Regions from separate parts of the Pontibacillus salicampi genome, predicted to be linked through region 1. Evidence: riboswitches for the same ligand, from Rfam matches in the RefSeq annotation. Region 1 holds a riboswitch; each other region holds the start of a gene.
The links. A riboswitch is a leader RNA that binds a small molecule or an ion and turns the genes downstream of it on or off. The one in region 1 is predicted to bind thiamine pyrophosphate.

Region 1 (3,562 bases):
AGGTATAGCTCGGATTATCATATTCCTTCATACTAGCACCGATTGATAGGGTTGGGCGAAACTCTAACTGTCCTAAATCAAATGGAATTCCACGAAAGCTTTCCTGGATGCTTTCCAGCCTTTCTTGCAAATCCTCCACTGTCTTCCCCTTCCTATATAGCAAACCAAAGCGATTTCCATCCAGTCTTGCTACAACTGTTGTAGGATGAGCGTGATCTCGTATCTCCTTTGCAATCTGCTTTAGGAATTCATCACCAGCCTCATATCCAAATGTATCGTTAATCCATTTGAAATGGTCCACATCAAACAAGATGCACGAGATGACGCCTTTTTGTTTAGCCGTTCCTTTCAGAAGGTCATCGTACTTTTGAATAAAATATCTTCTATTCGGGAGGTTGGTTAAAATATCGTAATAGGCTAAGCGCTGCATGCTTAAGTTCTCCACACGCCCAAGCAATAAAACAGCGGCTAATAAAACCGTCATCATAATGGTAACGTTCAATACAAGCGCTGTATTGTCACTAAATGGAGTGGCAGTGAACACCTTCGTATCTCTCACGTAAATGGGCATGGCCTTTGTACCTATGTAATACAATAGCGTGTTGGCTATTCCTAATCCAATAGCGCTTCCTATTTTACGAAGGCGGGAACGATGCTGCTGTATTTTTCTTAGCAGACGTATAGAACCAACTGCTAATAAGAATGCTACAAAGCTCGCAAGGAAAAGATAGACTGCATGAAAACGCAATTCCACTCCAGGCATGACTAATGCAGTTCTTGCTACGATTTGCATAACGATCATTCCAGCTGAAATAATAACCCCAGCCAGAAACACTTGAATATAGGTAATAACTCCCTTATTAATCATATAAAACGCAACCATACTCGCCAGTACGACAGGCAAGATAGACAAGAAGGTCGCGCTGCCATTTTCCAATATAGGTATATGGACATGCAAAGCATTAACCCATATAAAATGTACCGACCAGAGACTCATCCCAAACGTTACAGCCCCTGTAAATAGCCAGGGGATTCTCATATCTCTACTTGTCCGAGCAATATGCTGTGCAATATCAAGAGAAATATATGCCCCAACCATAGCTACTACGAGGGAAAGGAGAACCAATCCACTCTCATAATTACCTTGCAATTCTTGCAACATCCCCACTCCTCATTACGGAAGACCTAGTGTAATAGACTTAAATTTTATTATAATATTGGAATATGCGGAACAGAATATCAGTAAAATTTTCGTTAAAATTCGATTTTTCTTGCTCATTCTAACAAATATATGACTATTTTTTATTTTTCTATAGTTTCTCCTAAAAGGAGAGAACGTGGACTAACAAAGGGTACATGCAGCTTTCACGACAGTGTTTCTTTTCTCATATTCCTCTTTTCTATTATCGTCACATGTTTACAATATTTGATTCTTCTATTATTCTATACTTGTGAACGAACTAAAATTGCATACCTAGCGTTACGCACTGGGGGAGCTATGTACATGGCTGAGAGGATGAATTCCGACCCTTATGACCCGATCTGGATAATACTAGCGTGGGCAAGTGCAGTCGAACTTGATATTTACGAGCACGTGCCTATCGTGCCCTATCTTATATTAGACTGCATTCCCCTGGGATGCAGTTTTTTTGTGTTTATAACACCTTGTGTCGTTCAAAATCATTCATTACTAGGAGGAATATTCATGGAACAACGAGTTTGCGGAAGTAATCGGATAGCTGGATGCAACTTTGCTATTTATCCAATGACAGATGATTTTGTACAGGTGATTCAATCTGCCTTAAAAGAAGTAGATACATCAAAGGTTTGGATGGAAACGACTGATATCGGGACATGCGTACGCGGGAGAATTACCCACATCTTTGATGTCACAAAGGCAGCCTTTCTGCAAGCAGCAAGCACTGGTCATCACGTTGTTTTTAATGCAACCTACTCTATTGGCTGTCCTGGAGACACATCAGGCGACACGTATATGGCAGAGGACGAATCACCATTAAACGCTGCAAACAGTCAAACCATTCATCAAGAAGCAGCAGGAATGTTCTCTCTTTATCCAATGGGAGGCGGCGATTATATGGATACTATTTACAGCCAAATTGAGTCTATGAAGCAGCAGGGTATCGAGGTATCCTCCGTACACTATGCGACCCGGCTAGATGGCGATGGAAATTCTATTTATAACGGGTTAGAGCAAGTGTTTACCGATGTAGAGAAAAATGGCTCCTCTCACACCGTCATGACTGTCACTATTTCTGCTAACAGCCCTTCTACTAAAGGAGGGAAAAAGGAATGAATAATTGGAGACTGAAAGAAATCGTTGTTATGTCCGTGCTTTCTGTAGTATTCGCTGTTGTCTATTTGGCATTTTTACCAGTTGGAAAGCTGCTAGCAGCAGTGATGGGACCAATTGGATATGATCTTATCTTCGGTATTTGGTTTATAGTTTCCATTATCGCAGCCTACATTATTCGAAAGCCTGGAGCAGCCTTTCTTTCTGAAACCATAGCCGCTACCATTGAAGTGCTGCTAGGCAACGCTATGGGACCTATCCTAATTCTCTCAGGCGTTATTCAAGGATTAGGAGCAGAAACCGCATTCGCACTGACTAGGTGGAAGCGATATACCTTAGCAGTCCTTATGATGGCTGGTGTAGGTGCGGCTGTTTTCAGCTTTATTTGGGGCTACTTCCGATCAGGTTACGCTGCGTTTGGAACAACCTACATCGTTAGTATGCTGATTGTAAGAATGATTAGCGGGGCTGTCATTTCTGGTTTACTTGGAAAAGCAATTAGCGACGGATTAGCGAAGACAGGTGTACTATCCAGCTTTGCCCTTGGTAAAGAATGGCGAAAGAAGAAAGCCGCATGAGCAGGGATACGTTATCCATCCAACAGCTTTCTCTTAACTATGAAGAAACAGAACAAAGCACCCTTTCTGACATTTCTTTTACTATTTCAGAAGGAGAGACCATGCTTCTTCTTGGCCCGAGCGGTTCTGGTAAAAGCTCGCTCACCTTTTGCTTGAATGGAATTTATCCAAGTGAATTAGATGGATACACAGCGGGTGATGTAAAGCTTAACGAAGCATCCATTTCCAATAGCTCTCCTGGGCAATGGAGTCAACGGATTGGAGTGGTATTCCAAGATCCAGAAAGTCAATTTTGTATGCTTACAGTAGAGGATGAAATAGCTTTCGGATTAGAAAATATCCAGACCCCCCCTGAGGAAATCGAAACAAGAATAGAAGAAGTACTATCATTAGTTGACATGGAGGAATATAAGGAAAGTACCATTTCCTCTCTTTCTGGTGGGCAAAAGCAAAAGGTAGCATTAGCTTGTGTGTTGGCGTTACAACCTGCCATTCTTATTTTAGATGAGCCCACTGCCAACCTGGACCCGAAAGCTACACAAGACTTTATAGATACGATTCATAGCCTTCATCTTCAGCATTCGTTTGGCCTGATTGTTATTGAGCATCAGCTGGAGGGATGGGCTTCCTTTATAGAACGAGCTGTTATTTTACAAAAGGACGGAAAGATGCT
Region 2 (3,562 bases), on a different contig from region 1:
AGAGATTTCAAACTGACTTTGATTTTCATTAGGCTCAGAATAACCACCTACTTCTGTAGAAGAGGCAGCAGACATCTTAGTAACTCCTAGCGGAATTAATTCATCACGGAGTTTGGGATGCTCTCTCGTGGAAATGGTAATGCCTGCAGTTGGAATGAACAGTCTAGTTGCCAGCATTGCCTGTACCATATTCTTATCTGATACCTCTACTGCCGGCTCAAAGCTTCCAACATTTGGCTTTATGCGAGGAAAGGATACACCTATTTCTGTCTCCATATAGTTATGCTTTAGATAACTTGCGTGCATCCCTGTGATAAATACTTCTCTTCTCCAATCATCAAGACCTAATAACGCACCTATGTTCACATTCCGCATTCCGGCTTGGCATCCTCTTTCGGGGGTGTCGAGACGGTATTTATAGTTTCGCTTAGGTCCCTTCACATGGATATCACGGTAAATTTCTTCATTATACACTTCCTGATACACAGTCAATCCATCTATACCGCTTTCCACTAGCTCCTCATATTCATCTGTGTTAAGCGGCTGTATTTCAATCCCTACAGAGGAAAAATATTGCTTTAACACCTTCATGCTTTCTTTCAAATATTCCACGGAGGAATGTTTCCTTGACTCTCCCGTCAAGAGAATAATTTCTTCAATGCCCATATCTGAAATAACACGAGCTTCCTGATCAATTTCCTCCATGGTCAGCTTACGGCGAGGAAAGACATTATCGATACTAAAGCTACAGTATTTACATGTGTTAACACAATAGTCTGACAAATATAATGGTAAAAACAATTTCATTGTTTTACCAAAATGCTGTATCGTTTTTTGATGTGCTGCCTGAGCCATCTCCTCTAAATAACCTTCTGCAGCCTTGGAGAGCAATACAAAGAAATCATGTTCATCCAATCGTTGTTTTCTTAGTACATGCTCTACATCACTTGCTGATACCTGTTCCATTCGGGAAGAGAAAGGAATTTCCTTTATTTGCTGTACTTTTTCATAAAAACTCATGGAATCCCCCTTACATTATGTGGTTAAAAATCCTGTTAACGGTGAGGACGCATTTGCTGATTTTGATGTCGCTCCCAAACCAGATTCGTATGCAATACGTCCTGCTTTTACTGCTAAATCAAATGCTTTCGCCATATCTACAGGAGAGGCGGCAGTTGCTATGGCAGTATTAACAAGAACTGCATCTGCCCCCATTTCCATTGCTTCACTTGCCTCTGACGGCTTCCCTATACCGGCGTCCACAATGATAGGTACATCAATCTGTTCCATAATGATTGAAATCATTTCCTTCATTCGAATCCCTCTATTCGATCCAATTGGAGAACCTAGCGGCATTACAGCACTAGCTCCAGCCTCTTCCATTCGCTTGGCAGCCATTAAATCCGGACTCATATAAGGCAATACAACGAAGCCTTCCTCCACAAGTATTCTAGTTGCTTTAATCGTTTCTTCATTGTCTGGTAATAAATAGGTTTGGTCAGAAATCACCTCTATTTTTACCCAGTTCCCCATACCACTAGCCCGACTTAGCCTTGCTATTCTCACTGCCTCCTCTGCGGTTCTTGCACCAGATGTATTCGGCATAAGCTGAACACCCTCTGGTATATCATTTAATATATATTGATCATTACCGCGAAGATCCACCCGCCTAAGGGCAACCGTTACAATCTCTGATCCTGATTGCTCAATGGCTTCTTTCATTTCTTTATGATCCTTAAATTTTCCTGTACCAGTCAAAAGGCGATTAGAAAACGTTTGTCCAGCTATCGTTAACATGGAATCCTCTCCTTTTTGTTCATAAAAAAAGCTCATCCTTTGGAGGATGAGCTTTGGATAGACGATATGCATTGCACTGTACTGTCCATGTGACGTTAGTCACGCGCTTCCCTCCGTTGGTCTTAACCAATTCAGGTTCAAAGGGTCGGATTGAGTCCTCTCAGCCATCATCGTGGCGCCCCTAGCTTGCTTTATGAAATTAAGTAATTTAAGCTTACAAACTAAAGTTAACAAAAAATGGTTTCGCTGTAAACCTATTATAATCGATATAAATCACGAAAACGCAAATGCCAATTTAAATGAAATGATAATAACCGCAAGACAATAATGGCTACAAATAAAGTGTACAACTGCACTGTACTCGTATAATCAATTATTCCAAACCCAATCAGAGCACCTGTTATCAATGCCCATACCGCATAAATTTCAGTATGTAACACCATGGGGCGTCTTTGCGCTAAAATATCACGTGTTACTCCTCCTCCTACCCCGGTAAGAATAGCAGAGAACATTACGGCTCCTAAAGGCAATTCGTGATTCATAGCAAAGATTGCTCCCTGAATTGCAAAGGCGGATAACCCAAATGCATCAAGGTATAAATTCCATCTATTCCAGAACATCACCCAGCTCTTTGGGAAGAAATACACAATCATGATAGTCCCAAAGGCTACGTAGAGAAAAATTCCCTGCTCCCAAATATGGATAACATCTTCTTGTAAAAATAAATTCCGTGCAATTCCTCCGGCGAAGGGAGTAGCAACACCAAGTATAATGACACCAAATATATCATATCGTTCACTCATTGCAACGATTGCACCACTGAAAGCAAAGGCTGCTACTGCTATGAAGTTTAATAAGTCCCAAGCCATTTAACATCTTTCCTCTTTTTATCCAAATACAAATCATTCTCTATTTTAGCATACATCAACGATATTACACGGATTTTCCCCAATGAAATGGCAAAGCACGAATAAGGTATATCATTAATATTGGAATAGCTCTCCTTTCCTCTATTCAGTCTCAAAGCTTCATCCTCCCAGACTATGGTTGGGCACCTTTATTCCCATAGTAAAGCGGAATAGATTATGCTACCGTTAAATTGAAAAAATTTTGTCGAAAAAGGTGGTAGCGTTAACGTGAAAAAAACTATTCTGTTTCTACTCATCGGTATGATAGGCAGCTTTATTATTTCCTCTCCCTCTTCTTTGGCTGCAAATGAATTGAACACGTATGAAAGAGTAAATGGAACAGATCGATACAAAACAGCTATCGCAATATCTAAACAAGGCTGGCCTAATGGGCTTACTAATCAGGACAACTCTGTTATCTTAGCAAGGAGCGACAATCCAGCGGACGCCCTTGCATCTGCCAGTCTCTCAGGCGTTAAGGACGCGCCTATTTTATTAACCTCAACCTCAAATCTTCCCTCCTCGGTACAAGAGGAAATGAAAAGACTAAACGCGAAAAAAGTGTATGTGTTAGGAGGACCAAATGCCATTAGCCAAAGTGTTATCAATCAGTTGGAAAAAATGGGATTGACCACAACTCGTGTTGCTGGAGATGATCGATTTGAAACGGCTAAAGCAATCCATAAAGCAAGTGGTCTTAAAAACAGCACAAAGGCAATTGTGGCTAATGGATTTACTATCGCAGACGCTCTATCGGCATCTAGTCATTCTGCAATAGAAGAAACACCTATATACCTAACGAGGAATAACAGACTTCCTTCCTCATTATCTTCATCTGTCCAAGATGTTACTATTTA
Region 3 (3,562 bases), on a different contig from region 1:
TATCAAAAATAGGGCCGACTCCGATATAGTCCACTTGATCTTGTGCGGCTCGTATAGCCTCTTCCAGCGTATGGACAGATAACCCGATATATTTACCTTGAAAGTGATGCACCACATCGCTTATAGGAGTGTCATCCTGTCCCACATGAACGCCATCAGCGTCCAGTTTCTGCGCCAGAGCAACGTCATCGTTAATAATGAAAGGTATATTATATTCCTTGCAACGTGCTTGAAGCTCTCGAGCTAAAGCCTCCATTTCTTCACCCGCTAACGCATGCTCTCCTTTTTCTCGAAACTGGAAGCAGGTAATTCCACCTTTTATGGCTTCTTCTAATGTCCAGATTGGATCGTGGGTACAATCCTGACTGCCCATAATGAAATAGAGCGGTAGTATCTCTGTGACAGGTTTCATGTTCTACACATCCTTTTGTTCAACACGACCATATTGGGCTACTGTTTCTTCAGTAACAGCAGCTAGAGCATCTAGGAAATGGGCGTGAAATGTTCCTGGACCATTTGCTTTTGGAACAGCTTGTTCACTTGCAACCCCATACGTAGTTACAGCGGTCACGGCATTATCCACAGGTTGTCCACCTAATGTTAGAAATGCTGTAAGAACCGAGCCCAATAAGCATCCTGACCCCGTAATGGCTGTCAGCATGCTTGTTCCATTACGACATAAAACAGTCTGCGTTCCATCGGAAACTACATCTGTTTCCCCAGTTAGTAGGATAAGGGTATTCAGCTCTTTAGCAGCCTGTTGCGCAATACCTGCTACATCTCCTTTATCAGAAGAGTCTACTCCTCGTGTTTCCCAGTCCTGGTGGATGAGGGTGGCTATCTCCCCAGCATTTCCGCGTATAGCTGTAAAGGAGATGTTGTTGATAAACTGTTGACAGATTTCTTGTCGGTACGTGGTGGCACCAACTCCGACAGGGTCGAGCACTACTGGAAGGCCTAACTCATTTGCCTTTTTACCTGCTTGGAGCATAGCATCGACATCCTCAGAGGTTAATGTTCCAATATTAATCAGTACTCCATCTGAAATGGAGGCCATCTCCGCCGCTTCATCTCTTGATTTTGACATGACAGGAGCTGCCCCGATAGCGTAAAGTCCATTTGCTGTGAAATTAGTTACGACTTCGTTCGTCAAATTGTGGATAAGCGGTTTTTTCTCCCGCAATGCTGTAAGCAAAGAGCTATTTAGCATGAAATGATTTCCTCCTTTAATATAATTGTGGATAAAAAGTGTATAACTGTTTTAAGAAGAGGCCACTGATGCCCTTGGGATAAGATCCCATGTTTGTTCGTTATAGCTCATCTCCCAGAAAGCCCATTCTAGTTGACAGCTCTTGATAAACGCTTCTTTCATGTGTTCCTTCTCTCGTTCGCTTGCTCCTTCAGCCCATGTGTCTAATCGTTCTCGTAGATTAATAGTTGTATTGGACATGGATGTATCAGCATAGAAGGTAATCCATGTATAAAATGGGTGGTTTGTATCCGGATTCACTTCTTCCATGAGTCGATTCCCAATTTCAAGATACGTCCACGGACATGGAAGTAAGGCTGCTAGAATTTCTCCTAAATTTCCCTCATGGGCATGGTGTTTCATATGTTTAATATAGTAATCTGCATTCGGAGGTAACGGGTATCCTTGCAATTGTTCATAAGGAATACCAATATACTCACATAAATTGTGGTGAGGGTGGACTTCACTATTTAGCACAAAGTCTATATTTTGCGTGAAAAATTCAATATCGTCTCGATCATGACACTTTGATACTGCTATGCCATAAAGATGCATGAAAGCATTTAAGTATTCAAAGTCTGCTTTTACGTAATGTGTCACAGCCCCTTTTGGTACATCTCCATTGGCAATTCCTCTTACAAATGGATGCTCCATTATAGCTTCAAAAATTGGTTCTGCCTCCTGGCGAAGTTGTTCAGTGAATGTCATATTTCTGCCTCCTAAATGAAATTTGGGAGGAAGCACTAGGAACGGTGGGGTGAAGCTGGATAGAAGTGTTGCTTGGGCTCCTTGCTGCTGATAGATTTACCCAAATTAGATACAAAAAAACCGCTCCGAAACTGGAGCGGTTATGGATGTTTGTGAAAAGCAGCATACGAATAAACGAAGCGCTTTATATTCTATCCAACCGACTCCACTTCCCTTCGCTGGTACTAACCAGATCAGGTTCAAAGGGACCAAGGCAATGCCTTATCTCAGCCTTCATAGAAGGCGCCCCTAGTGGACTTCCTATACACGTCTTACTATAACATAGACTGGATAGGAGTTCCAATCACCTTAAAGGGGAGTGAGCAAGACATTCGATTTAACCCATTCCTGGCAAAGGGTTGTCCATATATGAACAGGCACTATCTATGAAGCTTTCTTGAGAGATAATGAAATCACTTCCTCCATTGCTTCCGGAGGCCACTATAACGAAATTATTGGCACTCTATTAGGTGTTGAGGAGAGGTATCCATGTGTTGGTTTTTCTCTTGGGCTCGATAGTCTATTTTTTGTGCTGCAAAAAGAGGAAGTACCTTTGTCATCTTTACCTGGTTTTTCTCTAATATGGTAAACTAAGAGAAAAAGGGAGAGAGGGTGTTGGATGTGGATGTTTCGAAAGAATATGCCAAGTCACTAGATGATCAAGATGAACTCGCTGCATTTCGAAAGGAGTTTTACGTACAGCCTGAGACAATCTATATGGATGGGAACTCGCTTGGGCTGTTGTCGAAACGGGCGGAGAAATCATTATTAGACGTTTTAGATTCTTGGAAGCAGCTCGGTATTGGTGGATGGATGCAGGGGAAGTATCCATGGTATTACTTGTCTGAAGAACTAGGAGAAAAGAGCGCTCCTTTAGTAGGGGCTAAATCGGAAGAGGTTATTGTAAGCGGTTCCACAACTACCAATCTTCATCAATTAGTAGCCACTTTTTATCAACCAGTAGGAAAAAGAAATAAAATAGTGGCGGATGAATTAAATTTTCCCTCAGATATATATGCCTTACAGAGTCAATTGAAGCTGCATGGATTGGATCCTGAGGAACACCTGCTGCAAGTGTCCTCCCCAGATGGACGGCAAATTTTAGAAGGTGACATTATTGAGGCTATGACCGAAGAGGTGGCGTTAGTTGTATTGCCAACGGTTCTATATCGCAGCGGTCAGCTGCTTGATATACAGAGGCTGACGGAGGAAGCGCACAAACGCGGGATTTTAATCGGTTTTGATGGGTGCCATTCTGTTGGAGCTATTCCTCATCGCTTTCATGAATGGGGGGTTGATTTTGCTTATTGGTGTAATTATAAATATGTAAATAATGGCCCTGGTGGAGTGGCGGCATTATTTGTGCACGAACAGCACTTTGGAAAGAACCCCGGCTTAGCTGGATGGTTTGGCTCTGATAAACATAGTCAGTTTGATATGAGTCACACGTTCCAGCCAGCTAAAGATGCTGGTGCCTACCAAATTGGTACACCTCACATGCTAAGCACTGCACCATTAATTGGCTCCTTAGAATTATTTCAGGAAGCAACTATTGAAAGAGTAAGG
Region 4 (3,562 bases), on a different contig from region 1:
TGCAAAAACAGCAAAGAACAAGCTGGCGGTCTCTATTAGTCCTATTGATTTAGCGTAAATAGAAATAAATGAGATAATGCTTGAATAGGAAAAAGCGATAAACAACCCTGTCAGAGCAACAGGGATAGATTTTTTTTCAAAAAGATCCTCAAGTGTAAGTTTCCTAGTGGAAGTCTTATTTTGTTCTTGTACAGGCTGAACCATTGAAGCAAACACAACGGAACCGATGACGATTAGAGCTAAGATAGTAAATAGTATGGGAAATGATAACCAATTTAAGAGAGTTAGGGCGAGAAAGGGACCGGCTACCACTGCCAAATTCATAGACATGGCGAAATAACCAAGTCCCTCCCCACGGCGTTCAGCTGGAATAATATCTGCTGCAATAGCACCAGTTGCAGTTGTGGCGATAGCAAACCATATACCGTGAATGAATCGTAAGGTAAGTAATAACAGAAAAGAGTCCGTCCATATATATATAAAGGAACAAAGGGTAAATAGGACTAAACTAATGAACAGCATCTTTCTCTTTCCACCAATTTCTAACAATTTACCAGAGAAGGGACGCGTGAGAATAGCGGCTAATAGAAAGACGGTAACAATTAGACCGGCTTCTGATTCGCTGCAGCCTAAAGTATCCGTTACGTATATTGGGAGCGTGGTTAGCAGAGCGTAAAAGGTTAGAAACAAGAAGAAGTTTGTACAGGCGATACTAATAAAGCTTTTGGTCCAAATAGAAGGTTTGGTATTCATAGGCCTTCTCCTTTCCAGTCAATAGAACATGTCTGTAAGTGGTCTATATGCAACAAGAAACAATATTATAGAAGAAGGTGTATATTTGTAAAGTCATACAACTTTTGGACACAGAAAAAAACCTTTGTCGTTAAGACAAAGGTTTCGAAGGGGAAGCAAATCTTAAGAAACTGGTTAAGAGTAACGTCACTCTTAGTAAGGCTTAACCTTATTATAGCAAAACCTGAATCACTCCAGTTTGCAAAAGAAGAAGACATAGTAACGGTACCTATAAATAGAGAATAGGAAAATGTTTCGTATTATAGTTCTATATACCTGTCAGTTTAGGGTGGCAACACGCTCTTCAGGAAAACAAAAGCGAGTAAGGCTGTTTTTATGGGCTGTATGACGATATATTTTCGCAAATAAGAAATGGGATACATCTGCTACGAATTTTCTATTTATTTCATAGCTTGAAAGATTATAACGCTTTCCTTATAATAGATATTACAAAAGAAGCAGACGTAAGAAACCACAAGGGGAGCCTGATGGCTGAGAGTGAACGATTCGTTCTGACCCTCTGAACCTGTTAGTTAATTCTAACGTAGGGATGTGGCTTTCGTGATGGCACGCAATGCACAAAGGATACCCATCTCAAAGCTCTCCCTTGCATTGCTTTTTTTGTGTTTTCTTTTCTTTTGAACTGTGAGGAAAGAAATAGCAGAGCTAATCTGCACACAATATTTGAAGAATAGTAAAGGGGAGATGTGAAATGAGAAATCGTCGGATTTTATTTCTAGTGGAAGTAGCGATGTTTGCTGCTATTGGTGCTGTTCTTAGCCTGCCTTATCTATCGGTTCCACTTTGGGTTCAGGGAGGGTCCATTTCATTTGCCATGGTGCCAATCTTTTTTATGGCATTTCGGTGGGGTCTGAAAGGTGGACTCTTAACAGGCTTGCTCATTGGCTTGATCAATTCACTTATTCAGCCGTTTATCGTGCACCCGGTCCAATATATCATGGACTACCCACTAGCGTTTACCGTGGTTGGTTTAGCAGGTATTTTTGCTAAGAACGTCCAGGACTCCATGAAGGAGGGCAACGCGGCAAAAATTACGGCGTATGTAACAAGTGGGGCCTTATTAGGCAGTATCCTGCGATTCTTCAGCCATTATATTGGCGGAATTGTCTTTTTTGCCTCCTATGCACCAGAAGGGGTGCCTGTTTGGCTATACTCTCTGACGTACAATCTTGGGTATATGACACCTTCCTTTATAATCAGCTCTCTTATTTTGAGTTTTGTCATATATAAGCAACCTCGCCTTATATATTTTGGAAACAAACAGGCTTTAAACTCTGTATAAATTGTAGGTATATACTAATAAAAAGAGGCTCAGCTCTGAAATAACAGTTACCACGCTTTTCAAAGAGTTGAGCTTGAAAAAGAGCAGGCCGTTATGATGCAGGAGTCTGCTCTTTTATGTGCTTTATTTAGTTAACCGAAACTTTGTATCAAATCGTTTACTTCCAGCAATTATGATAAGACCAAAGATGAAGAAGAGGATGCCGTGAACTTCAAAGGTAGCTCCGAATGCAGGTATCAGCTTATCTGAAAAAATGTATATGGAAAAGAGAAAAAGAAGTAACATCCATATGATGATAAACTCTATCCATTTGCTTACCTTCTTAAACATGGAATCCCTAAGTAATTTTAACACAAAAGCAATAACGAGAATGGACGCAATGACATCCACGATAATTTGTACTGCACCGCTTCCGAGATGTATAGTAGTTGTCCCAAGGTCTGAAAAGAACCCTAAAATGACTGAGATACCACCATGTCCTAGTGCCATCCAGCCTATAAATTGAACGAAGATAAACCCAATGAATATAAACAGGCTGGATTTAGTTTCTTTAGGAAGCTGCTGGACTAATTCCCTTGCATAAGCTTTTGGATTGTCTCCAAAAACTTCTTCTGCAGTTTTTCCATGATGCTGAGCCTCGAGTAAATGCTCTAATAATTCCATTAGTAGTTCTTCACTTTGTTCCTCCGAGAGAAATAGTTGGGTACGAATATATATGAGCATTTTTTCGTAATATTGTTCATTGTTTTCTGTTAGTAGCTTGCGCTTATGGTTATTTTCCTTAATTAACTCTTTGGCGTTCAATCTCCGTCCCTCCCCTTGATGATTTGTTCCACAGGAAGCTTAATGCTTTCCCATTCCTTCTTAAATTGAATTAAAGTATTTTCTCCTTCCTCTGTAATGTGATAATATTTCCGTTTTGGGCCTGAAGGGGAAGTGCGCATTTCTCCACTTATAAGCTTGGCCTTCTGTAAGCGTAAAAGGACTGGGTAGATAGACCCCTCGCTTACGTCCGACAGTCCGAAGCTTTGAAGTTTGACAGACAATTCATATCCATACACCTCTTCGTGGGAAATAATGGATAGTATACACCCTTCTAATATGCCTTTTAGTAATTGACTTCGAAGCGACAAATTTTCATTCCTTTCAAACTATCTTGTAATACCATATAGTTAAGTATATACCACACTAATTGGTAAAGCAAGATAGTTTGTGATATGGAGTCTGTGTAGCTGTACAAACAAAAAAGCCCCTTATAATAGGAGCCTTAGATAACCAGTACTTCACCTTTATACAGGTGGTTCAGTCTTGAGAATAAGCAATAAGAATAATTTCTTCGTCAGATTGAGATCGAAGTTTGTGTTCCAGTGTTCTTATTTCTTCCAGCATGTCAGCGGAAAGTGCTGCTGGATGATAATCTTGCCGTTCCGTATGCTGATTCATGAAGAAATCCCCTCCTTTTGGTAT

Region 2: another riboswitch for thiamine pyrophosphate. It lies ahead of ACFFGV_RS12560 (thiazole synthase); the one in region 1 lies ahead of ACFFGV_RS15790 (YkoF family thiamine/hydroxymethylpyrimidine-binding protein).
Region 3: another riboswitch for thiamine pyrophosphate. It lies ahead of tenA (thiaminase II); the one in region 1 lies ahead of ACFFGV_RS15790 (YkoF family thiamine/hydroxymethylpyrimidine-binding protein).
Region 4: another riboswitch for thiamine pyrophosphate. It lies ahead of thiT (energy-coupled thiamine transporter ThiT); the one in region 1 lies ahead of ACFFGV_RS15790 (YkoF family thiamine/hydroxymethylpyrimidine-binding protein).

The regions. Positions count from the first base shown of each region.
Region 1 covers NZ_JBHLTP010000013.1:27,538-31,099, reverse strand. Annotated here, with positions in the region: gene ACFFGV_RS15795 (putative bifunctional diguanylate cyclase/phosphodiesterase) at 1-1,162, opposite strand, end outside; TPP riboswitch at 1,480-1,581, shown strand; gene ACFFGV_RS15790 (YkoF family thiamine/hydroxymethylpyrimidine-binding protein) at 1,706-2,314, shown strand; gene ACFFGV_RS15785 (ECF transporter S component) at 2,311-2,889, shown strand; gene ACFFGV_RS15780 (ABC transporter ATP-binding protein) at 2,886-3,562, shown strand, end outside.
Region 2 covers NZ_JBHLTP010000011.1:76,127-79,688, forward strand. Annotated here, with positions in the region: gene thiH (2-iminoacetate synthase ThiH) at 1-1,020, opposite strand, end outside; gene ACFFGV_RS12560 (thiazole synthase) at 1,036-1,797, opposite strand; TPP riboswitch at 1,889-1,990, opposite strand; gene ACFFGV_RS12565 (trimeric intracellular cation channel family protein) at 2,055-2,666, opposite strand; gene ACFFGV_RS12570 (cell wall-binding repeat-containing protein) at 2,934-3,562, shown strand, end outside.
Region 3 covers NZ_JBHLTP010000010.1:9,837-13,398, reverse strand. Annotated here, with positions in the region: gene thiE (thiamine phosphate synthase) at 1-412, opposite strand, end outside; gene thiM (hydroxyethylthiazole kinase) at 416-1,210, opposite strand; gene tenA (thiaminase II) at 1,262-1,957, opposite strand; TPP riboswitch at 2,151-2,257, opposite strand; gene kynU (kynureninase) at 2,612-3,562, shown strand, end outside.
Region 4 covers NZ_JBHLTP010000011.1:19,108-22,669, reverse strand. Annotated here, with positions in the region: gene ACFFGV_RS12275 (MFS transporter) at 1-753, opposite strand, end outside; TPP riboswitch at 1,260-1,360, shown strand; gene thiT (energy-coupled thiamine transporter ThiT) at 1,505-2,095, shown strand; gene ACFFGV_RS12265 (DUF1129 family protein) at 2,219-2,899, opposite strand; gene ACFFGV_RS12260 (PadR family transcriptional regulator) at 2,896-3,228, opposite strand; gene ACFFGV_RS12255 (hypothetical protein) at 3,398-3,538, opposite strand.